Regions from separate parts of the Streptomyces sp. NPDC048612 genome, predicted to be linked through region 1. Evidence: riboswitches for the same ligand, from Rfam matches in the RefSeq annotation. Region 1 holds a riboswitch; the other holds the start of a gene.
What was found. Region 1 has a riboswitch for cobalamin ahead of ACGFN2_RS12180 (HoxN/HupN/NixA family nickel/cobalt transporter). Riboswitches for the same ligand answer to the same signal wherever they lie in the genome.

Region 1 (5,765 bases):
TCCGGTCGCGGCCGGGCAGCGTCGCACCGAGCAGGACCGCGTCCCCGAAGTCCGCCGCGATCCGCACATACGCGGCGGTACGCAGCGCCGGGCCTTCCGGAGCCGTCGCCAGCGCCAGCCCGCTCACCGCGTCCCGCCAGGCCAGCGGACGCAGGGAGAGGCGCGTCGCCCACGCGGTCCGCCCCTCCTCGTCGACCAGCCCCGAGGGCCGCGCCAGCAGATCGGGCACCGCGGCCACCGCCGCCCCGTACACCGCCGTGGCGACCCCGACCGCACGCAACAGACCGACCTTCATCCGCCGTCCACCTTCCTCGCCCACCGACCGTCCGACACTGACCACAGCTGACCACACACGCCTCATCCCTCCCCTCCGCCTCCTCAACTCCATTCCGCGGCAGACCTCTTCCCAAACGACATCAGCGGTGTCATCATGACATCACGAGTGTCATCGAGAAGGGGGCGGAGATGGGCGCCGAGAGGGATACCGAGCGGGACACCGACCGGGGGGCCAAGCGGGATGCCGAGCAGGACGCCGAGAGGGATGCCGGCGCCGGAGAAGCTGCGGCCGCCGAGGATCTGCTGTACGGCGTCATCCGGCGCCTGTGGCCGCTGCACCGCACGGTCGTGCGCGCGGTGGAGCGCGAGCTGGCGGACACCGGCCTGACCGCCGGCGAACACGCACTGCTGGACGCGCTGCACACCGAAGGCCCGCGCACCGTCCCGCAGTTGGCGCGCGGAATGGGGCTCGACCGCCAGCCGGTACAGCGCCGGGTGAACCACGCGGCGGAGCTGGGCCTGGTCGTCACGGCCCCGAACCCCGCCCACCGCCGCTCCTCACTGATCCGGCTCACCGCCGAGGGCACGGCGGCGATACGCGGCATCCAGCAGTTCGAGGCGACGGAGCTGCGGCGACGGCTGGCCGACCTGCCCGCCGCCGACGTCCGCACCGCGCTGCACGTACTCGACCGGCTCGGCGAGGAATTCCGGCACCTGGCGAACGGCTCGCACGTTCCACGGGAGGAAACCGACAGTCAGGGCAGCCAGGACAGTCGTGATAGTCGTATCAATGAAGGCAGTAACGACGGTAACGGCAGTATCGGTAACGACGGCACGCCGGACGGCCGCGGCGGCAGACCCGCCCCGGCCCCTCTCATGCACGAAGGACGGTCAGGGGAATGACGCGGAGAATCACCGCCTGGTCCGAGATCGACAACGGCATCGTGCCGGTCGACGAGGGCGAGCTGTTCTACGAGACGGCCGGCTCGGGCCCCGCGGTGGTGCTGCTGCACGGCGGCATGCTCGACCAGCACATGTGGGACGAGCAGTTCACCTGGCTGGTCAACTCCGGCCTGCGCGCGATCCGTTACGACTTCCGCGGGCACGGCCTGTCCTCGACCGTGACCGGGGACTACGCCAACCACGACGACCTGTGCGCCCTGCTGGACGCGCTCGACGTCCCCAGCGCCGTCCTCGTCGGCCTCTCCCACGGCGCACGGGTCGCGCTCGACACCGCCCTCGCCCATCCCGGCCAGGTGACGGCCCTCGCGCTGGCCTCCCCGGGGATCAGCGGCCGGGCCTTCAGCGACCCCTTCGTGCTGGAGCACATCAAGGAGCAGGTGGCGGCGATCGGCACACCGGACGGCGCGGAGTGGTATGTCGAGCACTTCCTGCGGATGTGGGTGGACGGGCCGCATCGTGAGCCGTCCGCGGTGCACCCGGGGTTCCGCGAACGGATGCGCGCCTCGGCCGCGGCCAATGTGGAGGTCCATGCCGACGGCACGGGTGCCGGGATACCGCTGGAGGTCGGCGCCGCCGACCGCCTCGGCGAGATCCGGGTACCGACGGTCGTGCTCGACGGTGATCTCGACAGCAAGGACATCTCCGCCAACGCCCACGCGATAGCCCTGACCGTCCCGGGCGCCCGAAGAGTCCGCATACCGGGGGCGGCCCATATGGTCAATCTGGAGAACACCCCGCTCTTCGATCACGAACTGCACGCCTTCCTGTCGTCCCTGGACTACTGACCCACGGCGCGCCACTCCCCGTGGGCGGCTGCGAACCCCCACGCCCCTCGTGCCGCCGGGGTGGCCGCTAGAGTGGCCGGGCCGTGGTGCTCGGGAATCCGGTGACGGACCGTGTGGTCCCAGTCCGGAGCGGCCCTCGCCACTGTGATCGGGAAGTTTCCACCCCTTCCGCGGGCGCCTGACGCGTCCGCGGCGCCACTGACCGCAGCCTGCGGCCGGGAAGGCGGGGTGGAGACGGGCACCCTCCCCCAGGCTGCAAAGGGACAGGGTGGCAACCCCAAGCCAGGAGACCGGCCACGGCATCTCACGAAGTGATCCACGAGGTGCTGGAGCGTGACCGTCCGGATGGCCCTGTCCACCAATACTCCCAAGTCCCCTGCCCCCGCCGCGTTCCGCTGGCGCCGGCAGGACACCCTCCGCACCGCGGGCCTGATGGCCGTCATAGCCGGGCTGCACGTCGTCGCCTTCGGCGTGCTCTTCCTGCTCGTGGTCCCGAACCACTACGCCGTCGGCAGCCAGGTCTTCGGCGTCGGGCTCGGCGTCACCGCGTACACCCTCGGCATGCGGCACGCCTTCGACGCCGACCACATCGCCGCGATCGACAACACCACCCGCAAGCTGATGGCCGACGGCAAGCGTCCGGTCTCGGTCGGCTTCTGGTTCGCCCTCGGCCACTCCAGCGTGGTCGTGGCGATGGCGGCCCTGGTGGCCGGCGGCGCCCAGCTCGCCGGCACCCTGCTCAACGACGAGTCCCGTACGCACCAGATTTTGGGCACGGTCGGCACCACGGTCTCGGGCACGTTCCTCTACCTCATCGCCGCCCTCAACCTCGTCGCGCTGGCCGGGATCTGGCGGGTCTTCCGCGGGCTGCGCGACGGCCGCTACGACGAGGCCGAGCTGGAGCAGCGCCTCGACGCGCGCGGCTTCATGAACCGCTTCCTGGGGCGGTTCACCCGCTCCATCTCCCGGCCCGGCCAGATGTTCCCGCTCGGCTTCCTCTTCGGGCTCGGCTTCGACACCGCGACCGAGGTGACCCTGATGGTGATGGCGGGCAGCGGCGCCGCGGCGGGCCTGCCCTGGTACGCGATCCTGTGCCTGCCGCTGCTGTTCGCCGCCGGCATGAGCCTGTTCGACACCCTGGACGGCACCTTCATGAACTTCGCCTACCAGTGGGCGTTCGCCAACCCGGTGCGCAAGGTCTACTACAACCTCACCATCACCGGTCTGTCGATCGCCGTCGCCTTCTTCATCGGCACCATCGAGCTGGTGACCGTGCTGCACGACAAGCTCGGCCTCAACGACGCGCTGACCGGCTGGATTTCGGGCCTCGACCTCGACAACGTCGGATTCATCATCGTCGGCCTGTTCGTGGTGGTGTGGGCCGCGGCACTGGCCTACTGGCGGCTGGCCGGCGTCGAACAGCGCTGGGCCGAGCGGGCGGAGCGGGCCGGTGAGACGACCGAGCCGGCGGAACGGACCGCGCCGGGCGCCTGAGGCGGGCCCAGCCCCTGAGGCGGAGCGGGCCGCGCGCAGCGCCTGAGGCAGAGCCCCACCCCGGCCCCACCGACTCCACCGGCCCCGCCTCCTCGGCGTCCGGCCCGGCCCGGCGTTCTCACGTGGCGGAGCCGGCCGCGGCGCCCGTCTCCCGGTCCGGCCCCCAGCGCTCCAGCGCCGCTTCCAGATCGAGGGGCAGCAGCCGGTCCGGCAGGTCCGGGCCCGGCCAGTCCTCCCGCGGCACCCGCCACATCACCTCGAACTCGTTGCCGTCCGGGTCCTTGGCGTACAGCGACTTGGCGACGAGATGGTCGCTGGAACCCACCAGGGCGCCCCGCTCGGTGAGCCGGGTCCGGGCCTCGACGAGTGCGCGGAGCGTGCCGACCTCCCAGGCCAGGTGATACAGCCCGACCTGCCCGGCCTCCGGCCCCGGCGCGTCCGGCGCCACCGCGAACAGCCCCAGATCGTGGTCGTTGAGCGACCCGGGGGCGCTGAGAAAAGCGGCCCGCCCCGGCACCTCGACGTCCACCGTCAGCCCGAGGGCGTCGGTGTAGAAGGCCACCGACCGTGCTACATCGCGGACGTTGAGCACCGCGTGGTTCAGACGTCGTACGGACATGGAGCCCTTCTCCCGTCTCCCGGCCGCGACACCGCCGTGGCGCCGCCGCCTTCCCTGCCTCTGCTGTACCCCGCACGCCCCGCCCCTGCCCAGGGCCGGCCGGCCCGTTATGCGGCCCGACGGACGTCCTGTCCGTGCCCCCCCGGTGCGCGCGGAGCGAGGCGGCCGCCCCCGGGGCCCGTGGTCACTTCCGGACCAGCAGCACCCCGCCGGCCAGCACCACCCCCACCAGCAGCGCGAGCACTCCGTGCAGCGGCCGGACGGACCGCAGACCGGGCAGCAGGCGGTCGACGGCGTAGCGGCCGGGCCCGGTCAGCGTCAGGGCCGCCGCACCGGCCGTCAGCAGCAGCTCGTACTCCACCCCCTTGGGCGCGAAGAAGCCGCCGCCCCACTTCACGGCCAGCGCGTTGACCATCGTGCCGACGACCGCTGCCCCGGCCAGCGGCGTGAGCAGCCCGGCCACCAGCCCGAGCCCGCCGAGCGTCTCGCTCAGACCGGCGACGACGGCCATCGTCCGGCCCGCCGGATAGCCGCTCATCGTGAAGAACTGCCCGGTCCCGTCCAGCCCCGGCCCGCCGAACCAGCCGAACAGCTTCTGGGCCCCATGAGCCGCCATGGTCAGCCCGAGCGCGAGGCGCAGCAGCAGGAGCCCGGCGTCGTAGCCGTGCGGAGCGGCGTCACGGCGGGCGGGGAGGTCGATACGGGAGGACACGAGAGTGCCGAGGGGAGACGTCATGCAGGAGCCGCTCTTTCGCATATCGGGGCCGGCCACGCGAGGCCGCGAACAACTACTTGAAACTTCAAGTCACTCTCTCGACGATACACAGCACCCCCACCACGAACAACAGCGCACACCTCCCGGGGGCGCCGGCGCGATGGCGACACCTGCACCCCCATCGCGGCAAAGATCGGGCCGCCGACTCCCCTCACCTGCATGCGAGTTACCTGCAGGGGACGCAGGGGACACGACCGGCACCCCCCGCCGCGCGCTCAGGCTTCAGCCGGGATGCGCCACAGCGGAGCCTGATACTGCTCCGGCCGACAACTGAGCAACAGCGCCCTGAGCTGCTGGCGTTGGCCGCCGCCGAGACCACAGCCTTCGGCGAGCCGCCGGAATGTGGTGTGGGTAATTCCGCGCGCCCGCGCACCGGCCTCGAATTCATCGAGCCGCCGGAGCGCGAATTCCGGGGTGAACTCCCCCGCGGGCTGCCGGCCGGCCCGGCCGGCGTGGTGCCGTTCGTCGTCGATTTCCGAGAAGCCGCAGATCTCGCGGCTGTACCGCTCGACCTGGTGCAGGTTCTCCGTCGCGAGGACGGCGCCGGCGAGCCGGTTGCGGTCGAGGGCTGCGTCGAGGTCCGCCTCGTACACGACGGGACTCTCGTCGGTGAGCGGCACCGGCACGCCGCCACCTCCCCCTTCGCACCGGCCGCGCACGCCACGCGCGGCGGCGGCCAGCATCGCCGTGGCCTCGGAGGGATGCCACTCCAGAACCGGGCCGACCGGGGCGACATGCCCGGCGTCGAGGGTCAGAACCACCGGCCCCAGCCGGTCACGCAGGACATCGGCGGGGAGTTCGCCGTCGAGGCCGGGTCCCGCGACCAGAAGCCGTACGGGGAAGTTGAGTTCGC
Region 2 (5,765 bases), on a different contig from region 1:
GATCGTCGGGACGGCGCTGTGGCGAGCTGTCACCCACGCCGTGCTGGCCGGCCGGCCCACACCGTCGGGACTCCGGGCAGGCACGTTGCTGGGCCTCGGGCTCGCTGCGGGAGAGCTGATGACCTTCCGCTCCTCGGGGAGAAGCTGGCTCCCGCCGTACCCCCATGTGCTGCTGCTTCTCATCGCCGCGTGTGCGGGGCTGACCTGGTGGGCGGCACAGTGCGCCGAGGTGTGGATCAGGACCTGCCGCGGCCGGTCCCTCCGGTGGGTACAGCTCGGTGGTCTGACCGGCACGCTGGCCGTCTTCGGTGCCTGGTTCGTCTGGTGGGACACCCACGGCTACCTGTACCTGATGGATGTGGACCTCTCCGGACTGTTCACCCGCCTTCAGGACCACTTCCCGTACTCCGGCACCCCCGAGCAGCAACAGGCCTTGCGTGGCATCTCCCCGCTCTTCGCACTCGTGCTCATGATGGAGCCGGCCCTCATGGTCGGCGGAGTGCTGTTGTGGCTGTATCCCCTGGCGTCCTGGATGCGCCGTCCGGTCACTGAGACGCCGGCATGGGTGCGCCGAGCACTGCCGGAGGCAGTCCGGCCACCGGCAGTGCCGTCCGGACCGCCGCCGCTCGGATGGGTGCTGAAGCGCGCCGCGGTCGGTGGTGCGCTGGGGGTCTGCATCGTGGCGGCGACTCGGGTGTGGCTGCATCTTTATCCCGTCTCCTGGGACGAACGGGCAACACCCGCCTGGAACATGTTCGTCTGGCTCTGGCTCGCCGTGGCGTTGTGCGCCGGCGCGGCGGTGACCGCCATCGTGGTCTGTGTCCAGGCGCCCAGGTGCCGGCTGCCGGCGGCCCTCGTCGCGGCAGCCGGCGCGCTGCTGCTGGGGCTGGTCGGTGCCTTCGCCCTGGGCGCCACCGAGGGCTGCGCCCCGCAGCTGTCGGTCATGGAGTCCGCATGTGGCTGGCGGCCCGCCACGGCGTGGGCGCAGATGCGCTTTGTGGGGTCGTTCTCGCTGGCCGTGGGCTTCTTTGCGGTGACGATCGTCGCCCCGGCCGGGATCGTGGTCCGGGCAGCGCTCCGTGGACGTGGCAGCGAGCAGGCGGTCAGGCCCCGCTCGCCGGTATCGCACACGGACGTACCCGCATCCCGGCCCACGCGCAACGGCCCGGTCCTGGCCCTGGTGGCGGGCTGCGGGGCATGGGGCGTCCTGGCCGTGGCGCTCGCACGGGCATGGCTCCATGCCCGGCAACCAGCCGACCGGCACTCCTCATCCCGGCTGTGGTTCCAGTGGTTTCAGGACTCCCAGCTCTCGATCGCCTGCGCGCTGGTCCTCGCCGTGGCCACAGCCGCAGCGGTGGCATACGTCATCGTGGGGCGGCGCGGGCACCCCGTGCGCAACCGTGCGCTGATCACCATGAGCGCCGCGGGAGTCACCTCGCTGACCGGGCTCGTGACAGCGTTCGCCCTCACCGGCGCGGACGGCTGCGTACCGCCACTCGGCGTCCTGGCCGAAACCTGCGGCTGGCGGCCCGAGAAGAGCTGGCAGATCCTCCACGTCCTCGTCGTACCGAGCCTCATCGCCCTCGGCATCTGTGCGGTGAGCGCGCTCACCGTGGTGGCCGCCGCCTGGCACTGGAGGCGAGGAGGTGAGCCAGGGACATCCGCGCCCCACCGGCCGCCTGCGACGACGAACCGCATCTGGTGGCGACGCGCCTACCTGGCCCTGACCTGTGCGTTCGCACTCACCCTGTGCTCCGGCTGGTGGCAGCAGACGGCGCGCTCGAACGAGATGCTGTCGGCCGCTTTCCCCCGCTCACACGAGCCGGACCCCGGGCCGCCCTCCGGCGAGAAGGGTTCCCGCATGACGACTCGACAGCGCCTGGTCATCTGGCAGCTGAGCGGAGGCCTGGCCATGCAACGGGACTTCGCGGGAGACGTCAACGCCACGGGCTCCGCGCTGGCAAAGGCCGGTCAGGGAACGGGAGGGCTCGACCCGGCGCTCTTCCGCCCCTTGTGCGACCGCTGGATCGCCCACGGCCGCCGGGCCCTCGCCGTCGCGCCCGTCCCGGAACCGACCGCCCGGAAGCACTGGCGCAGGGCCGCCACACTCGCCGTGCAGGGCGGCTCACAGTGCCGCCAGGCGCTGGAGAAGGATGACGTCGATCTGTTCGGACGCGGCATCCTCGCCCTGCGCACGGCCCGGTACGAACTGGACGAAGTCCGATGGCGCTTCCGGCACTTCGGGGCCCCCGATCCGAACAGCCGGTCCGGCGGCGGGGTGGCGGATTAGGAGCCGTATTTCACCTCGCCGTACGGGCATCGGGCCCTCAGACCTCCCGCCCCGCCACCGGATACGGCACGAACCGGCTCCACCGAGGAGGAGCAGTTCCACTAGGACCTGTCGTCAAACTCCCGCCTGCCCCGCGGCCCGGCGCGCAGGTGCCGGCCGCCCCGTTTCCAGGTGAGGGCCGAACGGGTCGCCCTGGCGAGGGAGTTGCCGGCCTTCACTCCCCGGTGTCTCATGTCACATTCCGGTATGTGGTCAGAGGTGTCCGATACGGGGGCGGCGTTCTACGCTGGCCGGGCAACAGGTTCGCCCCGTCCGCCAGACGGGCCGCGTCGTAAGAGGGAACCCGGTGGGAATCCGGGACTGCCCCGCAGCGGTGAGTGGGAACGAACGCCGTCATACGCACTGGATCACGCGTCCGGGAAGCGACGGCCAGTAGGTGCCCGCCGGAGGTCTCCGGCAGGCGCGCCCGCGAGTCCGAAGACCTGCCCGTTGCCCGTGTGCGCCCCCGCGTGCACGGACATCCCGGTGACCTCGAGGGCAGGTCGGCGTTCTCACCAGGCGGTCCCGTGCGTGGCAGACGCACCGTGCTTCCGCCGGGTGTCCGTCACCCCTTCGCGTACCTCGTTCCGTCCCCGGGACCATGACACGTATTCGCGAAGGAGAATTCCGTGACAGCGAAGCCCGCAGCCGCGGCAGCACGGGCCACCGTGTACGGCTACCCCCGCCAGGGACAGCACCGCGAACTGAAGAAGGCCGTCGAGGGCTACTGGAAGGGCACGGTCGGCGCCGACGCGCTCCAGGAGACCGCCCGCACCCTCCGCCGTTCCCACTGGCAGCAGCTGGCCGGCGCCGGCCTCCACGAAGTGCCCACCGGTGACTTCTCGTACTACGACCATGTGCTGGACACCAGCGTCATGGTCGGTGCGGTCCCGGACCGCCACCGCGCCGCCGTCGCGGCCGACGCCCTCGACGGCTACTTCGCGATGGCGCGCGGCACCCAGGACGTGGCGCCGCTGGAGATGACCAAGTGGTTCGACACCAACTACCACTACCTGGTGCCCGAGCTGGGGCCGGACACCGTCTTCACCGCCGACTCCGGCAAGCAGGTCGCCGAGCTCGGGGAGGCCCTCGCCCTCGGTCTCACCGCCCGGCCGGTGCTCGTCGGACCGGTCACCTACCTCCTGTTGTCGAAGCCCGCCCCCGGCGTGGCCGCCGACTTCGAGCCGCTGACGCTCCTGGACCGGCTGCTGCCGGTCTACGCAGAGGTGCTCGCCGATCTGCGCGCCGCCGGAGCCGGGTGGGTGCAGCTCGACGAGCCCGCCCTCGTCCAGGACCGCAGCCCGGCCGAACTCAACGCCGCCGCGCGCGCCTACCGCGATCTGGGCGCCCTCACCGACCGCCCGCAGCTCCTGGTCGCCTCGTACTTCGACCGGCTCGGCGACGCGCTGCCCGTCCTGGCCAAGGCCCCGGTGGAGGGTCTGGCGCTCGACTTCACCGACGCGGCAGCGGCCAACCTCGACGCGCTGGCGGCGGTCGGCGGGCTGCCCGGCAAGCGCCTGGTGGCGGGCGTGGTCAACGGCCGCAACATCTGGATCAACGACCTGGAGAAGTCGCTGGCCACCCTCGGCACCCTGCTCGGCCTGGCCGAACGGGTCGATGTGGCCGCTTCCTGCTCGCTGCTGCACGTGCCGCTGGACGCCGCCGCCGAGCGCGACATCGACCCGCAGATCGTGCGCTGGCTGGCCTTCGCCAAGCAGAAGACCGCGGAGCTGGTGACCCTGGCCCGGGGCCTGACGCGGGGCACCGGCGCCATCGCCGCCGAACTCGCCGCGAACCGCGCCGACCTGGCCTCCCGGGCCGGCTCCGCCCTCACCCATGACCCGGCCGTCCGTGCGCGGGCCGCCGCCGTCACCGACGCCGACGGCCGCCGTGCGCAGCCGTACGCCGAGCGCGCCACGGCCCAGCGTGCGCACCTCGGCCTGCCGCTGCTGCCGACCACCACCATCGGCTCCTTCCCGCAGACCGCCGAACTGCGCGCCGCCCGCGCCGACCTGCGGGCCGGACGCCTGGACACCGCGGGCTACGAGGAGCGCATCAAGGCCGAGATCCGTGAGGTCCTCGCCTTCCAGGAGGAGGCCGGTCTGGACGTCCTGGTGCACGGTGAGCCCGAGCGCAACGACATGGTCCAGTACTTCGCCGAGCAGCTCACCGGCTACCTCGCCACCCGGCACGGCTGGGTGCAGTCCTACGGCACCCGCTACGTCCGCCCGCCGGTCCTGGCGGGTGACATCTCCCGGCCCGAGCCGATGACGGTGCGCTGGACCTCCTTCGCCCAGTCGCAGACCGGGCGCCCCGTCAAGGGCATGCTCACCGGGCCGGTCACCATGCTCGCCTGGTCCTTCGTCCGCGACGACCAGCCGCTCGGGGACACCGCCCGCCAGGTGGCGCTCGCCCTGCGCGACGAGGTCAACGCCCTGGAGGCGGCGGGCACTTCGGTCATCCAGGTCGACGAGCCCGCGCTGCGCGAGACGCTGCCGCTGCGGGCCACCGGCCACGCCGCGTACCTGGCCTGGGCCACCGAGGCGTTCCGCCTCTCCACCGGCGGGGTGCAGGACCGCACCCAGATCCACACGCACATGTGCTACGCGGAGTTCGGCGACATCGTGCAGGCCATCGACGACCTGGACGCGGACGTCATCAGCCTGGAGGCCGCCCGCTCCCATATGCAGGTCGCCGGGGAGCTGGCCGAGCACGGCTATCCGCGCGAGGCCGGGCCCGGTGTCTACGACATCCACTCCCCTCGTGTCCCGGACGCCGAGGAGGCGGCGGCCCTCCTGCGCAAGGGACTTGCGGCCCTTCCCGCCGAGCGGCTCTGGGTCAATCCGGACTGCGGTCTGAAGACCCGCGGCTGGCCCGAGACCCGCGCCTCGCTGGTGAATCTGGTCACTGCCGCCCGCACCGTGCGCGCGGAGCTGTCCGGCTCCTGACCCGTCACGGCCGGGAGGGGAGCGAGCGCGCCCGCCCTCCCGGCCGTCACGGCTCGTCGCACCGTTTGACCGGCCCCGCTAATCGTTTGTCATGGCAGCACCCGCTCTTACAAGCTGGCAGCTCATGTGCGCACGGACGTGCGCGAAGAGCACCGGGAGGGACGCGGAGTGAGCCGACGGATGGGTAAACCGGCAGAGGGCGATACCGGGTCCGCGAGCACACCGGACGGCCGCGCGCTCGCCGCGGCGTCCGTCACCGTGGTGCTGTGGGCCTCGTCGTTCATCGCGATCCGCAGCTCCGCCGCGCACTTCGGGCCGGGTGCCCTCGCCCTGGGCCGCCTGGTGGTGGCGTCCGTCGTACTGGGCGCGGTCCTGCTGGTGCGGCGCGGTGGTTTTCCGCCCCGGGAGGCCTGGCCCGGCATCATCGCCTCGGGGGTCCTGTGGTTCGGCGCGTACATGGTCGCGTTGAACTGGGGTGAGCAGCTCGT

Region 2: it holds a riboswitch for cobalamin, as region 1 does, so the genes downstream of both, metE (5-methyltetrahydropteroyltriglutamate--homocysteine S-methyltransferase) here and ACGFN2_RS12180 (HoxN/HupN/NixA family nickel/cobalt transporter) in region 1, are expected to answer to the same signal.

What each region holds. Positions count from the first base shown of each region.
Region 1 is NZ_JBICVV010000006.1:109,486-115,250, forward strand. Features, by position in the region: gene ACGFN2_RS12165 (hypothetical protein) at 1-295, opposite strand, end outside; gene ACGFN2_RS12170 (MarR family winged helix-turn-helix transcriptional regulator) at 466-1,179, shown strand; gene ACGFN2_RS12175 (alpha/beta fold hydrolase) at 1,176-2,024, shown strand; cobalamin riboswitch at 2,092-2,338, shown strand; gene ACGFN2_RS12180 (HoxN/HupN/NixA family nickel/cobalt transporter) at 2,358-3,518, shown strand; gene ACGFN2_RS12185 (VOC family protein) at 3,637-4,137, opposite strand; gene ACGFN2_RS12190 (DoxX family protein) at 4,322-4,873, opposite strand; gene ACGFN2_RS12195 (DUF1152 domain-containing protein) at 5,128-5,765, opposite strand, start outside.
Region 2 is NZ_JBICVV010000001.1:573,057-578,821, reverse strand. Features, by position in the region: gene ACGFN2_RS02405 (M48 family metallopeptidase) at 1-2,290, shown strand, start outside; cobalamin riboswitch at 2,573-2,795, shown strand; gene metE (5-methyltetrahydropteroyltriglutamate--homocysteine S-methyltransferase) at 2,959-5,277, shown strand; gene ACGFN2_RS02395 (DMT family transporter) at 5,458-5,765, shown strand, end outside.